One region of the Bradyrhizobium sp. B097 genome, then DNA from elsewhere that is predicted to be linked to it. Evidence: predicted binding sites of a transcription regulator. Region 1 holds the regulator's gene; the other holds the start of a gene.

The links. Region 1 encodes LexA, which represses DNA repair genes until DNA is damaged. Its sites were predicted from a motif close to TGTTCNNNNTGTGTTCNG; they were not measured.
Region 2: the regulator LexA is predicted to act here: its motif matches at 3,006-3,023, upstream of rmuC (DNA recombination protein RmuC).

The regions. Positions count from the first base shown of each region.
Region 1 covers NZ_CP152412.1:4,439,200-4,446,923, reverse strand. Annotated here, with positions in the region: gene AAFG07_RS20965 (response regulator transcription factor) at 1-406, shown strand, start outside; gene AAFG07_RS20960 (hypothetical protein) at 781-933, shown strand; partial or broken gene AAFG07_RS20955 (IS5 family transposase) at 1,132-1,847, opposite strand; gene AAFG07_RS20950 (HAD family phosphatase) at 2,289-2,921, shown strand; gene glp (gephyrin-like molybdotransferase Glp) at 2,941-4,152, shown strand; gene lexA (transcriptional repressor LexA) at 4,384-5,088, shown strand; gene AAFG07_RS20935 (hypothetical protein) at 5,345-5,773, shown strand; gene AAFG07_RS20930 (hypothetical protein) at 5,919-6,146, shown strand; gene AAFG07_RS20925 (ComEC/Rec2 family competence protein) at 6,143-7,724, opposite strand, start outside.
Region 2 covers NZ_CP152412.1:650,770-658,493, forward strand. Annotated here, with positions in the region: gene AAFG07_RS03020 (AmpG family muropeptide MFS transporter) at 1-1,103, opposite strand, end outside; gene AAFG07_RS03025 (GIY-YIG nuclease family protein) at 1,388-1,693, shown strand; gene rmuC (DNA recombination protein RmuC) at 1,766-2,974, opposite strand; gene def (peptide deformylase) at 3,145-3,672, shown strand; gene fmt (methionyl-tRNA formyltransferase) at 3,897-4,832, shown strand; gene truA (tRNA pseudouridine(38-40) synthase TruA) at 4,832-5,569, shown strand; gene dapE (succinyl-diaminopimelate desuccinylase) at 5,966-7,132, opposite strand; gene AAFG07_RS03055 (DUF805 domain-containing protein) at 7,182-7,724, opposite strand, start outside.

The DNA.
Region 1 (7,724 bases):
CATGCACCAGAACGCGGCGTTTGCCGTGCAGGCGATCCGCGCCGGCGCGAGCGGCTATGTCACCAAGACCAGCCCGCCGGAGACGCTGGTGCACGCCGTGATGGACGCGCTGTCGGGCAAGATCGCGATCAGCCCGGACATCGACCACGAACTCGCGCTCAGCCACCTCGCCGGCGAGACCGCCGCCGCCGACCTCCTGACCGCTCGGGAGTTCGAGGTGCTGCGCATGCTGCTTGCGGAAAAGACCACCGACGAGATCGCCGAGGCACTGCATCTCAGCCCCAAGACAGTCGCGAACCTGCATTCCCTGATCAAGGACAAGCTCGGCGTCAGCACGGATATCGAGCTGGTCCGCCTCGCGCTGCGGCAGAGCATCCTCACGCCGATCGATCTGGGCGAACAGTGAGCCCGCATCGGGGGCCGGCTTGCATTGCTAGCCGCGCTCATCGAGATCGCTGCTCAAAGAAGGGCCCCAGCGAGGGGGTACACGCTGAGGCCAGAGCAACTTGGTCACACCATCCTAGACCTCGCCCCGGCGCTTTCCTTTGTTCCTTCGGAGTTACCGGATTCATACGGGTCGAAGACTGAACCTTATTGCTCGCTCGCGCGTATCCATAACGTCAGGATTTTGCCATTCCTCCTGGGGCTAGAACCAACGTCGCCCGTCCTATTTCAATGCGGGCGGCGTTGCGCGTTTCTGGCCTGCAACGAGACGCGCCATGCCTAGGCAGCCGACATTGATGAAAGTTCCCGGGCAGGAACCGGAACGGATATCAGCCGATGTTAGTTGGGCACCATGATCTCGAAGGATGGAGCGTCATCGCCGTGAGCCGAAAAACCCTGCAGGCGCGTTCAGAGCAGGCGCTCGTCGTCGTCATCCTCAGCACCGGCGCGCTGATCGCCTACCTCGGCCTGGCGCTTTCCAGAATGTGAGAGGTCTGCCCGGCAAGCAACAAGTCGCTGGAAGGTGATTGTTGCGCGACGCCGGGGCCACAGCCCTCATCAACAACACGAGCCTGTGGTTATGGGTCCCTGCTTTCGTGCGGGCGACGATCGGGACGAAGACCGCGCCACACATTTGATGTCGTCCTGGCGAAAGCCAGGACCCATTACCCCTAGGTAGTGTGGACACTAGCGCATCCATAGGACAATGGCTGCGAGGGTGACGACGGCGCGATAATTTCGGGCGGTCTTTTCGAAGCGGGTTGCGACGCGTCGGAACTGCTTGAGCTTTGAGAAGCAGCATTCCACGAGATGGCGCTGGGCATAGAGATGCTTGTCGAGCGGATATTTGAGCGCGCGTGACGGGTTGTTGGGAATGACGGCGAGCGCGCCCTTGGCGGCGATGGCTTGGCGCAAGTGATCGGCATCATAGGCCGTGTCGGCCATGACGACCTCGGCGGATAAGCCCTCAATCAATGCGGCGGCCTGCGGTGCATCGCCCTTCTGACCTGCGGTAAGCGTGAACCGCACGGGACATCCCAAGCCTCGAACGGCCATATGTATCTTGGTGCTCAGGCCCCCGCGCGAGCGGCCGATCGCTTGATCTTCAGACCCCCCTTTTTGGCCCCGGCGGCGTGCTGATGCGCCCGAACGATGGTGGAATCGACGATCAGATATTCGAAGTCCGGGTCATCGGACATCGCCTCGAATATCCGCCACCAAACACCCTTGATGCTCCATCGGCTGAAGCGTCGGAACACGCTGTTCCAATCCCCAAAGACCTCAGGGAGATCGCGCCAGGGAGACCCCGTACGCACGATCCACAGCACACCTTCCACGAACATCCGGTTGTCGCGCCCGGTAGAGCCCTTCTGATCGGGGCGCCCTATGATCAGCGGCGCCATCCGCTCCCACGTCGCGTCGCTCAACACCAATCGGTCCATCGCACCCAAGGCTGCCTCCCAAAAGCAGCCTTGAATCTGATTTGCTCCTAAAAGGGAATCCTTAGAGTCCACACCACCTAGTGTCCATTGTTGCGCGACGCTGGGGCCGCGATCCCACTCATCAACGAATGTCGTGGTTATGGGTCCTGGCTTTCGCCAGGACGACGATTGGGGGAGATCGCGGGTTCGTCTCTATCATCGTCACCCCCGCGCAAAGGCTTCGCCTTTGTCGCTGGAAGAAGCCGCGGAGCGGAGTCCGGGGATGACGGGATTGAAAGCTTCGCCGTGGCCGCCCTGGGCCTGCTTTCGCAGGGACGACACCTCGCCACCTTCGTCGCATGCCTGCCGCACAAATCGGGGACATTGCCGCCCGCCCGCAATTCTCGTACACGGTTTCACGCAATGACCTCGCAACTCTCTCCCGATTCCGTCGACGTGCTGCTGTTCGATATCGGCCGCGTCGTGCTCGACATCGACTTCGAGAAGGTGATGGCGCACTGGGCGCAGCATGCCGGCTGCGCGCCGGCCGACCTCGCCACGCGATTTGTCGTCGACGACAGCTTCAAGCATCACGAGATCGGCCGGATCGACGACGCGGCGTTCTTCGCAAATCTGCGCCGGACGCTCGGCGTCAACCTCACCGATGCGCAGTTCCTCGAAGGCTGGAATGCGATCTTCACCGGCGAGATGCCGGGCATCGCCCCCCTGCTCGCCACCGCCGCGAAGCGGATGCCGCTCTACGCCTTCTCCAACACCAATCCGGCCCACGTTACGCATTTCTCGGCCGTCCATGCCGAGCTGCTCAGCCATTTCCGCACCGTCTTCCTGTCCTCGACGATCGGCCATCGGAAACCCGACGCCGAGGCCTACGATCATGTGGTAAAAGCCATCGGCGTGCCGGCGTCGCGGATCCTGTTCTTCGACGACCTGGCCGCCAACATCGAGGGCGCGCGGGCGCGCGGCCTTCATGCCATCCACGTGACATCGACGGATGACGTGGCGAGGGCTCTGACTGCACTTGGTATTGAACATTAGGATTGAAGGAGCTCCGAGCGTGGCCCTGATGCCGGTTGCCGATGCCCTGTCCGCCGTCCTCGCCGGCGCCGAACCGCTGCCGGAGGAGATGGTCGCGCTCGATGCCGCCTACCACCGCACCCTGGCGCGCGACCTCGCCGCGCTGCGCACCCAGCCGCCGCAGCCGATGTCGGCGATGGACGGCTATGCCGTGCGCGCGGCCGACGCCGGTGATCTGACGGCCCGGCTCAGAGTGATCGGCGAAGTCGCCGCCGGCCGGCCGCTCGAGCGAATGGTCGGCGCCGGCGAAGCGGTGCGAATTTTTACCGGCGGCGTGATCCCTAACGGCGCCGACGCCGTCATCATCCAGGAAGACACCGCCGTCGACGGCGACCACATCACGATCACCGAGCTAGCTGCCGCCGGACGGCACATCCGCCCGGCCGGCGTCGACTTCCGTGAAGGCGACGTACTGCTCGATGCCGGCAGCCGCCTCTCCGATCGCGCGCTGTCGCTGGCGGCCGCCATGAACTATCCGGAGCTTGCGGTGCACCGCCGTCCGAAGGTCGCGGTGCTGGCGACCGGCGACGAGCTGGTGATGCCGGGCTCGGAGCCCGGCGCCGGCCAGATCGTCTATTCCAACGGCTATGCGCTGCGGGCGCTGGCCCGCGCCGAAGGCGCCGAGACCGTCGATCTCGGGGTTGCCGCCGACACGGTGGAAGCCACCACCGCCGGCATCCGCCGGGCGCGCGAGACCGGTGCCGACATCCTGATCACGACCGGCGGCGCCTCGGTCGGCGACCACGACCTGGTCAAGCAGTCGCTGGAGGCCGAGGGCGTCAAGATGGCGTTCTGGCGGATCGCGATGCGGCCCGGCAAGCCGATGATGCATGGCCGGCTCGGCGCAATGCGGGTGATCGGCCTGCCCGGCAATCCGGTGTCCTCCTATGTCTGCGCCTTCCTGTTTCTGGTGCCGTTGATTCGGGCGTTGAGCGGCCGAAAAGCTGTTCATCATCGCCGCGCGAGCGCATTGCTCGGCCGCGACCTCGCCGCCAACGACCAGCGCGAGGACTATCTGCGGGCGCGTCTGGAGGCGCGCGAGGACGGCACGCTGATCGCAACGCCTGTCATGCAGCAGGACTCGTCCCTGCTCGGGAATCTCGCTGCGGCACGGGCACTTCTCGTGCGTCCACCGTTTGCGCCCGCCGCCGTCAAAGGCAGCGAATGCGAGATCCTGACACTGCCCGAGTGACGGCGCAGACCGCATCGCTTGAGCGCTCGCCGGATGCGTTCACCGGAAATTAAGTGGTTGCGGAACACATATCGAACATATAGTGTCCGTTCATGATTTGTTTCGAGTACTGGTGTGTACAAATGGGAGGCCGCGAGGGAGCGCTTGTGATGAGCACCGTGCTCCTGAGGTCAGGCCCCGCCTGAAAAGTCTCGGAATCGAACGACGCTACCAACCGGGGGAATACTCGAGATGCTCACGCGCAAACAGTACGAACTTCTGCGTTTCATCAATGAACGTCTGAAGGAGGCCGGCGTACCGCCCTCGTTCGACGAGATGAAGGATGCACTCGACCTGCGCTCGAAGTCCGGAATCCACCGCCTGATCACTGCACTGGAAGAGCGCGGCTTCATCCGCCGCCTGCCCAACCGCGCCCGCGCCATCGAAGTCATCAAGCTGCCCGAGCTCGCGGCCGGCGGCGGCAACGGCCGCCGCGGCTTCACCCCGAGCGTCATCGAAGGCACCCTCGGCAAGCGCACAAGCACGCCGCCGATCGCCGAGGACGACGGCAACCGTCCGGTCGCGGTCCCCGTGATGGGCCGGATCGCCGCCGGTACGCCGATCGAGGCGCTGCAGACCCGCAGCCACACCATCAGCGTACCGCCCGACATGCTTGGCTCCGGCGAGCACTATGCGCTGGAAGTGCGCGGCGACTCGATGGTCGATGCCGGTATCCTCGACGGCGACATGGCGCTGATCCAGCGCAACGACGTCGCCAACACCGGCGACATCGTGGTGGCGCTGATCGACGAGGAGGAAGCCACCCTGAAGCGCTTCCGCCGCCGCGGCGCGTCGATCGCGCTGGAGCCGGCCAACACCGCCTATGAAGTGCGCATTCTGCCGCCGAACCGGGTCCGCATCCAGGGCAAGCTGATCGGCCTCTATCGCAAATACTGAATTTCAAATACTTGCGGCGGCGGGGAACGAGCGACACATCGGATCGTTCCTTGGATGATAGGGTAGTGTGCTGTTTGCCCGATGCGCTCCGATACCTCTCACGCAGCGTCGCGTGTTTGTGATCGGGAGCGTTGGGCGACCAGTCGTACAATCGCCCAGAAACGAGGAGACACTCGTTCGCTATCGTCCACTCTGGTAGAGGCCCTATGCCTCAAGGAGAGGCACGGGTCGCTACCTCGATTAGAGGAGCCATCCGATGTGTGACTATAGTCTGCACGCCGTGGCGTCGCGCCCCGCCATTGTTGGAGAGACGCTGATCACCACGACTTTCCGCGGCACGTCGACCCGCGGCTTTGCTTCGGAGACCGATCCCACTGTCGCGGTCTGCATGCTGCCGGGCACCGAGCTCGCTTTCGCCGAGAACGTTCGCTACGACAGCCGCTGGATCTGGACCAAGACGATGAACTTCCGCGTCGGAGTGTTCAACGAAGTCGAGCCCGACGTTCCCGATCGCCATCATGACGCGGTCGAATTCCCCGACGGCAGCCATGTGCTGGTGACCCAACTCGTCGAGGGACAACGCGTCAGCGTGCTGCAATTGCCGGCACTGCATCCGCCGGTCGAGCAGAAGCCGAAGATAGTGGAGCGGCGCCCCTCCGCATTTGCGTCGCTGTTTTTGGGTTGAACGCATCGTCGCCGCGGGATGAGCTGTCCGGCGGCGGATGACCTAAGCGATTTCGAGCGACCCCGGACGCCGGGCTCCGGGGCGCAGCTGGAGAATTGCGTCGACGCGCGCCTTGGCGCATCATCGGGCACGGAGGACGTGCGTGGTGGTCGACAAGGTCACATGGCAAAAGGCTGGACGCGTCACGGAGCCGGGCCGCTACATGTTCCGGTTCGGCTGGCTGACGGTGACGGCTGACGACCTGAAGGTCTGGGAGCAATTCCCCGAGGCTTCCTTCACCCTCGTCAAGAAGCCCGACGCCGGCCCTGACTCCGACGAATACCATCTCGGCCTGTTCGAGTTGCCGACCGGCCCCTCACCCGACAACGGCTAATCTTCGCCCTGCAAATCGGTCTCGGCCGGCGTCGCATCCACGGCGGGCCGCGGCGCGCTGGCGGGTGTGCGTAGCGTCGTCTCGCTCTCGCCATCGCCGGGAACCGCCGGCGACCACGGCCGGTCGATCCCGCCGGGCTTGACCGCATCGATGGCGTAGCCGTCCCTGATGCGCCGCAGCACCAGCGCGCCGTGGCGCCGCAACCGCTCGGCATCGATCACCGAGGCCGCGCAGCCCCGCGGTGCCGGCCGCGCGGTCACGATCAGCGCCGCACGCTCGCAATCGTCGGCCAATGCCTCCGGCCGGCTCGCCAGCGCGACGAAGGCGCCGCCGGGCCCCTGCGTCACACAGCCGCTCGGATCGCAAGAGACGCCCTCGCCGAGCGACGCGTCGGTCGCGGTCCGCGCATCGGCATCCGCCGCCAGCCACTCCTTGACGAGGAAGGCGTCCTTCGCGCTGTGCATGAGATGCAGCCGGCCGTCGCCGCCCCGCACCGCAACGTTGCGACCGTCGGCGGAGACCAGCACGTCCGGCTGCGGCACCCGCAGCGCCCAGACCGAGGCCACCACCAACAGCACCGCGCCCGACCAGCGCAGCGGCGTGCGCAACAGCCCGAGCAGGATGAGACCCGTGCTTGCCACGACCATCGGCCCGATTCCGAACGCCGCCATCCGGCCGACCGCGCCCGGCAGCGCAGCAACCCATTGCGTCACCAGGATCATCCAGTCGATGCCGAACCCCATGATCGCCCAGAACACGCCGTCGAAACCGAACGGCATGGCGAGCAGCCCGAGCAGGCCGGCCGGCATCACGACCGCCGACACCACCGGCATCGCCGCAAGGTTCGCCAGCAGCCCGTAGGGTGTCACGCGGTGAAAATGGAACGCGGCGTAGGGCGTCGTCGCGAGCCCCGCCACCAGCGAGGCCAGCATCAGCATCGTGAGCTCACGCCCGCCCCATAGCGCAACCCGTGCGGTCGCCGAATGGTCGGGCGACGCCAGCAGGTTCGGCAGTCCGATCTGCACCAGCGCCACCAGCCCGAGCGTCGCCGCAAACGACATCTGGAAGCTCGGATGCACCAGCGCTTCCGGCGCGATCGCGAGCACGATCAGCGCCGCCACCGCCAGCGTGCGGAAGGTGATCGCGCGGCGGTCGACGATCACCGCGATCAGCACCACGGCCGTCATGAAGAACGATCGCTGGGTCGCGACCTCCGCCCCCGACAGCAGCAGGTAGAACGCCGCCGCGACGAGCGCGGCCGCCGCCGCCCATTTCTTGATCGGGTGCCCGGCCGTCAGCGCCGGAAACAGCGCAAGCAGCGCCCGGATCGTGAAGAATACGACGCCCGCGACCACCGCCATGTGGTAGCCGGAGATCGACAGCACATGGCCGAGCCCGGAGATGAACATCGCGTCGTTGACCGGCGTCGTGATCGCATCGCGCCGGCCGGTCAGCAGTGCCGTTGCGATCGCGCGCTGATCGCCATCGAGCGTGGTGCGGATGCGCGCGTCGATGGCATCGCGCAGCCACTGCATGAATGCGGCATAGCGCAGCGCGAGACCGCCAGTTGCCGGCGGC
Region 2 (7,724 bases), 3.8 Mb from region 1:
AAATTCTCCGCGGTGATCGCAAGCGCCAGCGCCCATTGATCGACGCCGACATGGGCGAGCCAGGAGAACGAGAGGTTGGCGACCGCCTGCAGCACGCCGCCGATCCAGAGGCTGGTTGCGAGCGAATAGCGCCGCGCCACGAAGCCACCGGCAAATCCGCCGATCAGGGTCGCGGCAAGGCCGACGCCCTTCACGATCGCGGCGTAATCGACCTTGGAAAAGCCGATGTCGATCACGAACGGCGCGGTCATGGTGCCCGAGAACGCGTCGGTGAACTTGAACAGCACCACGAAGGCGAGCGCCGCCCATGCGTCCTTGCGGCTGAGGAACTCGGAGAATGCGCCGAGCGCCGCGTGCAAGACGCGCTCCGCTGCGGTCTGCGCATGCGTGGCGGCCTCCGCGCCTTTCGATTGGGCCGGCTCGGTCGCAGCAAGCGCGGTGACGATGCCGATCACGACCAGCGCGGCCATGACCACATAGCCCCACATCCACGCCGACGGGCGGGCGAGGCCGGCGGACTCGAAGCCGCTGACGATGAACAGCGCGCCGGCGGTCGAGACCAGCATGCCGATGCGATAGGCCGCGACATAGGACGCCATGCCGGCGGCCTGCTCGCTCTCCGGCAGGCTTTCGACGCGGAAGGCATCGACCACGATGTCCTGCGTCGACGACGCGGTTGCGACCAGCAGCGCGGCGAACGCCGCGAACCATGGCGATCGCGCGGGATCGGCCAGCGCCAGTACCAGGATCGTCGCGATCAGCAACAGCTGCGAGAGCAGCAGCCAGCCGCGGCGGCGTCCGAAGATCTGCGTGAATAGCGGCACGTGCAGCGCGTCGACCAGCGGCGCCCAGAGGAATTTCAGCGTGTACGGCGTGCCGATCAGCGCGAGCAGCCCGATGGTGCCGAGATCGACCCCGGCCTCCTTCATCCACACCTGCAGCGTCGAGCCCGACAGCGCCAGCGGCAGGCCGGACGAGAAGCCGAGCAGCAGCACGATCAGGACGCGCGGCTGCAAGTACACGGCGAAGCTGTCGCGCCAGGAGGTGGGGGCCTGTCCCTGCGGCTTCGCGGGCACGTCTGACGTCGCTTCAGGTGCTGTCATAGGGGCCGTTGGTAGCAGATTCGAGCCACTAGGAGGGTGTCGTCGCCCGGCTCGATGTGCGGACCGGGACTAGGTAACACCGTTCGGAGACATGGGTAACACATCGACGGCATGGAATGGCTTGGGAGGCCGACATGCCGGGCGACGACAGTCTTTTTGTGGCCGGATCTGGTAACAACTCCTCTATGATCGCACCTAGTGATGTTGATGTCCGCAGATCGCGCGGCATGATCAGGTGTCATCGCCCGGCTCGACCGGGCGATCCAGTATCCCAGAGGCGGCAGTTGGGCGCACGCAGCTTCTACGTCTACATCCTTGCCAGCCGCATCGGCGGCACGCTGTATATCGGTGTGACAAATGACCTCATTCGCAGAGTCGGTGAGCACAAGCTGCAACTCATCGAGAGTTTCACTGAGAAATATGACGTGGTGAAACTCGTCTATTTCGAGCAATTCGATGACCCTGAGAACGCGATCAAGCGCGAGAAGCGGCTGAAGAAATGGCCGCGGGCATGGAAGATTTCCCTGATTGAGAAGGACAATCCGGATTGGAACGATCTTTACCCGGAGATTGCGGGTGGCGGCGGATAGGCCTCTGGGATACTGGATCGCCCGGTCAAGCCGGGCGATGACACTGACTATGAGGTGAGATGAGGGTCCGTACTACTCCCCCGCCTGCAGCTTGCGCGGGGCGGGGAACAGCTCGGGCGTCGCTCCCTTGACGAAACGCGGCACTTCGATCGGGGTCTCAGCCTTGCTGAAGTCGAGTTCCTCGATGCGGCCGGCGCGCTTCTCGATCTTGTCGGCGGAGATCAGGATCTGCCTGACGTCCTCGTTGACCTGGCCGAAGTGGTTTTGCAGCTTGAGCACGCGCTCGCGCAGCCGGCTGAGGTCGTCGCCGAGATGCATCACCTCGTTGCGGATCTGGTCGGCGGCGTCGCGGATGCGGGCGTCCTTCAGGATCTGCTGCATCACCTGGATCGCCAGCATCAGCAGGGAGGGCGACACCAGCACGACCCGGGCGCGATAGGCCTTCTGGACCACGTCGTCGAAGCCGTCATGGATTTCGGCATAGACCGATTCCGACGGCACGAACATCAGCGCGGTGTCCTGGGTCTCGCCCGGGATCAGGTACTTCTCCGCGATGTCGCTGACATGCTTCAGCACGTCGGCGCGCAGCCGCTGGCTGGCGAATTTACGTTCCTCGTCGCTGCGCGCATCGTGCAGCGCGGTCATGGCCTCGAGCGGGAATTTCGCGTCGATGCAGAGCGGACGCTGGTCGGGCAGGAACACGACGCAGTCCGGCCGCTTGCCCGTGGTCAGCGTGTACTGGAACTCGAACGAGCCCTTCGGCATGCCGTCCTGGACGATCGCTTCCATCCGCGCCTGGCCGAACGCGCCGCGCGACTGCTTGTTGGCGAGCACGTCGCGCAAGGTCGTCACCTGGGTGGTGAGCTCGTTGAGGTTCTTGTGCGCGTGATCGATGATGCCGAGCCGCTCGTGCAGCACCCGCAGCGAATCCATCGTGTTGCGCGTGGTCTGTTCCATCGATTGGCCGACCCGGTGGGTCACCGAGTCCAGCCGCTCGTTGACCGCGCGGGCCATCTCGGCCTGACGGCCGGCCAGTGCCTGCCCCATCGCGTCGACCCGCCCGGAGGCCTCGCTCTGCGCCCGCAGCATGTCGGCGAGCCGCTCTTCCAGCTCATCGGCGCGAATGGCCTGGGCCATCGCGAGTTCCGCGCCGCGCCGGCTGGCGCGCGCGATCACCATTGCGATGGCAAGCAGCAGGACCAGCGCCAGCGTGCCAAGGCCGATCAGGGCGTCGGAGACACGGAGGGGAAGGTCGCCGATCGTGAGCAGAATCTCGTTCATGCCATCAGTTGTAGCCGATTCGGCATCGCCATCGAACGAAAAGGGAACATTTATGGTAAACACTCCCTTAAATTCCTTGGTTAATGTTGTCTGAAGAAACGTGGTTAAGGCTGTCTTAACCGGTTCCTGAGCGCATTGACCCCATGAAGTCAGCAGCTTAAATCGCCGCCATGGCATTACGAGAAATCATCATCCTGCCGGACAAGCAGTTGCGTCTGGTATCGAAACCGATCGAGAAGGTGACGCCGGAGATCCGCAAGCTCGCCGACGACATGCTCGAGACCATGTATGACGCGCCGGGCATCGGGCTCGCGGCGATCCAGGTCGCGCAGCCGCTGCGGCTGATCACCATGGACCTCGCCAAGCGCGACGAGAACGGCGAGACCACGCCGCAGCCGCGGGTGTTCATCAATCCGGAGATCATCTCGCATTCGGAGGAGCTATCGGTCTACGAAGAGGGCTGCCTGTCGATCCCCGAATATTACGAGGAGGTCGAGCGCCCGGCGCGGGTGCGCCTGCGCTTCACCGACCTCGACGGCAAGGTGCACGAGGAGGATGCGGAAGGACTCTATGCCACCTGCATCCAGCACGAGATCGACCACCTCAACGGCGTGCTGTTCGTGGACTATCTGTCGAAGCTGAAGCGCGACCGCGTGTTCAAGAAATTCGAGAAGGCCGCCAAGCGCGCGGCGGAGTAGGATCGCCATCGGCACTCGACTCCCTCTCCCGCTTGCGGGGGAGGGTTGGGGTGGCGGTCTTTCCACGAGTCGTATCGCTGAGATAGCCCCCACCCGGATCGCATCTTCGATGCGATCCGGCCTCCCCCGCAAGCGGGAGAGGCCAACCGAATTCGCGGAAAGACCCGCGCGCTTGATATGCGAATCCTCTCCCCGCAAGGGAAGGAACAGACCGAGTTCTCGTCATGCCTCTTCGCCTGATCTTCATGGGCACGCCCGATTTCGCGGTGCCGACGCTGCTGGAGCTGGTGGCCCATGGCCACGAGGTCGTGGCGGTCTACACCCGCGCGCCGAAGCCGGGCGGGCGGCGCGGCCTGCAATTGCAGCCGACGCCGGTCGAGCAGGAGGCGCGTCGCCTCGGCATATCAGTGCTGACGCCGAAGACCCTCAAGACTCCGGAAGCGCTCGAGGCGTTTCACGCGCATGACGCGGATGCCGCCGTCGTCGTGGCCTATGGCATGATCCTGCCGCAGGCGATTCTCGACGCGCCGAAGCTCGGCTGCTTCAACCTGCATGCTTCGCTATTGCCGCGCTGGCGCGGCGCCGCGCCGATCAACCGCGCCATCATGGCGGGCGATGCCGAAAGCGGCGTGATGGTGATGAAGATGGATGTCGGCCTCGACACCGGCGACGTCGCGATGGCCGAGCGGCTGCCGATCTCGGACAGCATGACGGCATCCGACCTGCACGACGCGCTGGCGCCGCTCGGCGCCGATCTGATGGTACGCGCAATGGGCGCGCTGCAGCGTGGCGGCTTGCAGCTGACGAAGCAGAGCGAGGCCGGCGTCACCTACGCTGCCAAGATCGAGAAGGCCGAGGCGCGGATCGACTGGAAGCAGGCGGCGCACGCGGTGCTGCGGCACATTCACGGGCTTTCGCCGTTCCCCGGCGCCTGGTGCGAGCTTTTGGGCGAGGGCGAGCCGGTGCGGCTGAAGATCCTGCGTTGCGAATTGGCGAAAGGCGCGGGCGAGCCGGGCGATGTGCTCGACGACAATCTTGCGATCGCCTGCGGCGATGGCGCGGTCCGGATCCTCGAACTGCAGCGCGCCGGCAAGGCGCCGATGAAGGCCGCGGATTTTCTGCGCGGCACGCCGTTGAAGCCGCCCGCGCGGCTCGCCTGATGCCCCGCTACAAGCTCACCATCGAATATGACGGCACGCCGTTCTCCGGCTGGCAGATCCAGGACACCGCGCCGACCGTGCAGGGCGCGCTGGAGACGGCGGTCAAGGCGATCTGCGGCGAGGACGTGCGCGTCCATGGCGCCGGGCGTACCGATGCCGGCGTGCATGCGCGCGGCCAGGTCGCGCATTGCGACATCGCCAAGCAATTTCCGCCCGGCCGCTTCCGCGACGGGCTGAACGCGCATCTGCGGCCCAATCCGATCGGCGTGCTGGCGGCTGATATCGTATCAGACGATTTCGAGGCGAGGTTCTCGGCGATCAAGCGGCACTATCTCTATCGCATCACCAACACCCGTGCGAACCTCGCGCTCGACATCGGTCGCGTCTGGCGCGTGCCGCGGGCGCTCGATGCCGACGCGATGCACGAGGCCGCGCAGCGACTGCTCGGCAAGCACGATTTCACCACCTTCCGCGACACCGAGTGCCAGGCCAAGTCGCCGGAGAAGACGCTCGATCAGCTCGACGTCACGCGCGAGGGCGATGCCATCAACATCGTGACGTCCGCGCGCTCGTTCCTGCACAGCCAGGTGCGTTCGATGGTCGGCTCGCTGGTCTGGGTCGGCGAGGGCCGCTGGAGCCCTGACGATCTCTTTGGCGCACTCGCCGCCCGCAACCGCGCCGCCTGCGGCCCCGTGGCGCCACCGGACGGGCTCTATTTGATGCGGGTGGATTATTAGGCGGTGTGAATGATCCGGTAGGATGGGTCGAGCGAAGCGAAACCCATCACTTCGAATCCGCGGCCCACATGATGGGTTTCGCGGAGTTTATCATCGGGCCGCGCTTTGCGCGGACCCGTTGGCTCTACCCATCCTACGGACCATATCTGGTGCGGGCGGATGACGAGCAGCCCCAATCCCTACTGTGCATGGGGTTGTTTTCGACGTTTTTGTCTAGCTAGGCGGCGCTCTCTCCTAGCCTCGCCCCGCTTGCGGGGAGAGGCCGGATTGCATGCAGCGCAGCGGAATGCGATCCGGGTGAGGGGGACTCTCCGCGAGTCCGTTGCTCACCATCTTTGCGGTTAGACCCCTCACCCCGACCCTCTCCCCGCAAGAGCGGGGCGAGGGAGAAGAGGACTACGCAAAATACCGGTCCAGCACGCCACGATAGACCTTCGTCAGCTTCTCCAGATCGGCCACCGGCGTGCGCTCGTCGATCTGGTGCATGGTCTGGCCGACCAGGCCGAATTCGATCACCGGGCAATAGCCCGAGATGAAGCGCGCGTCAGACGTGCCGCCCGAGGTGGAGAGTTCCGGCTTGCGGCCCGTGACCTCCTCGATCGCGGCGACCGCGAGATCGGTGAACGGGCCGGGCTGGGTGACGAACACGTTCGAGTTCGACGGCTGCCAATCGATGTGGGCGCGGATGCGGTTGCCGCAGGCCTTCGCCAGCCGCTCGTCGACCAGCTGCCGCAGGCTCTCCTGGGTGTGGTTGTCGTTGTAGCGGATGTTGAACTTCGCCCGCGCCTGGCCGGGGATCACATTGCTTGCGGTGTTGCCGACATCGACCGTGGTAAATTCGAGGTTGCTGGCCTGGAATTGCGCGCTGCCGTGATCGAGCGGCTCGTCGCTCAGCGCCACGATCAGCCGCGAGATATCAGGCACCGGGTTCGAGGCGCGGTGCGGATAGGCGACGTGGCCCTGCACGCCATCGACCACCAGCGTGCCCGACTGCGAGCCGCGCCGGCCGATCTTGATCATGTCGCCGAGCACCTCGACATTGGAGGGCTCGCCGAGCACGCAATGGTCGAACTTTTCGCCGCGCTCGGCGCACCATTTCAGCAGCTTGACGGTGCCGTTGATCGAGACGTCTTCCTCGTCGCCGGTGATCAGGAAGGAGATCGAGCCGTTGCCATCTTCTCGCGGCTTGCCGCCATGATCCCTTAGATATTGCAGCACGGCGGCGACACTGCAGGCGATGCCGCCCTTCATGTCGACGGCGCCGCGGCCGTAGAGATAGCCGTCCTTGACCTCGCCGGAGAACGCGCCGAGCGTCCACGCCGCTTCATCGCCGGGCGGCACCACGTCGGTGTGGCCGGCGAAGGTGATATGCGGCGCCGAAGAGCCGATGCGGGCATAGAGATTGTCGATATCGGCGGTGCCGGGCTCGGAGAACGTCACGCGGTGGACGTCGAAGCCTGCGCTTTTCAGCAAATTTTCAAGAACGCCAAGCGCGCCGGCGTCGGCCGGGGTGACGGAGGGGCAGCGAACCAGATCGCGGGTAATCGAGACGGCATCACTCATGCGCCTCGCTTAACACGTCACACCGCGGGTGGACCAGCTTTGTGCGGCATCATTCGAGCTCGCTCTGCTGATCCCAGCCCTGCCTGGAGCGCGACCCGTTGCCGCGGTCGCCGCCTTGCCGCACATGGGTTTTTCCAAGCGGATTGGGACCATAGCGATTGGGGTAAGAGGTGCCGCGCAGAAACGCCAGCTCGATGAAGCCCCAGATATAGAACACGAAGACGATCGCGCCCGCGGCCATCACCCAATAGGAATCATCGGGAAGCCGGTCCGAGAACTGGCTCATGAGGCCTGGGATCGCGAAGAACGGGACCATCCACCAGCCGCTCTTGTCGCGGTCGTGCAGGCGCTTGATCGAGACCGCGATGTAGACCCAGACGAACAGTGCCGTCCCGCTGGCCTTGACCAGCAGCGCGGGCAAACCGGCAAGGGTCAGCGATCTGTAGCTATCAGGGTCGAACGCCCGGAAGATGTCGTCGACATTGAAGCCGAACCCGCGCTTGCCGCCGAGGCCCGCCAAGATCACCAGCGCGGCCAGGAATATCATCCAGCACACGATGATCAGTGCTGCGAGCCAGAACTTGGCCCGGTT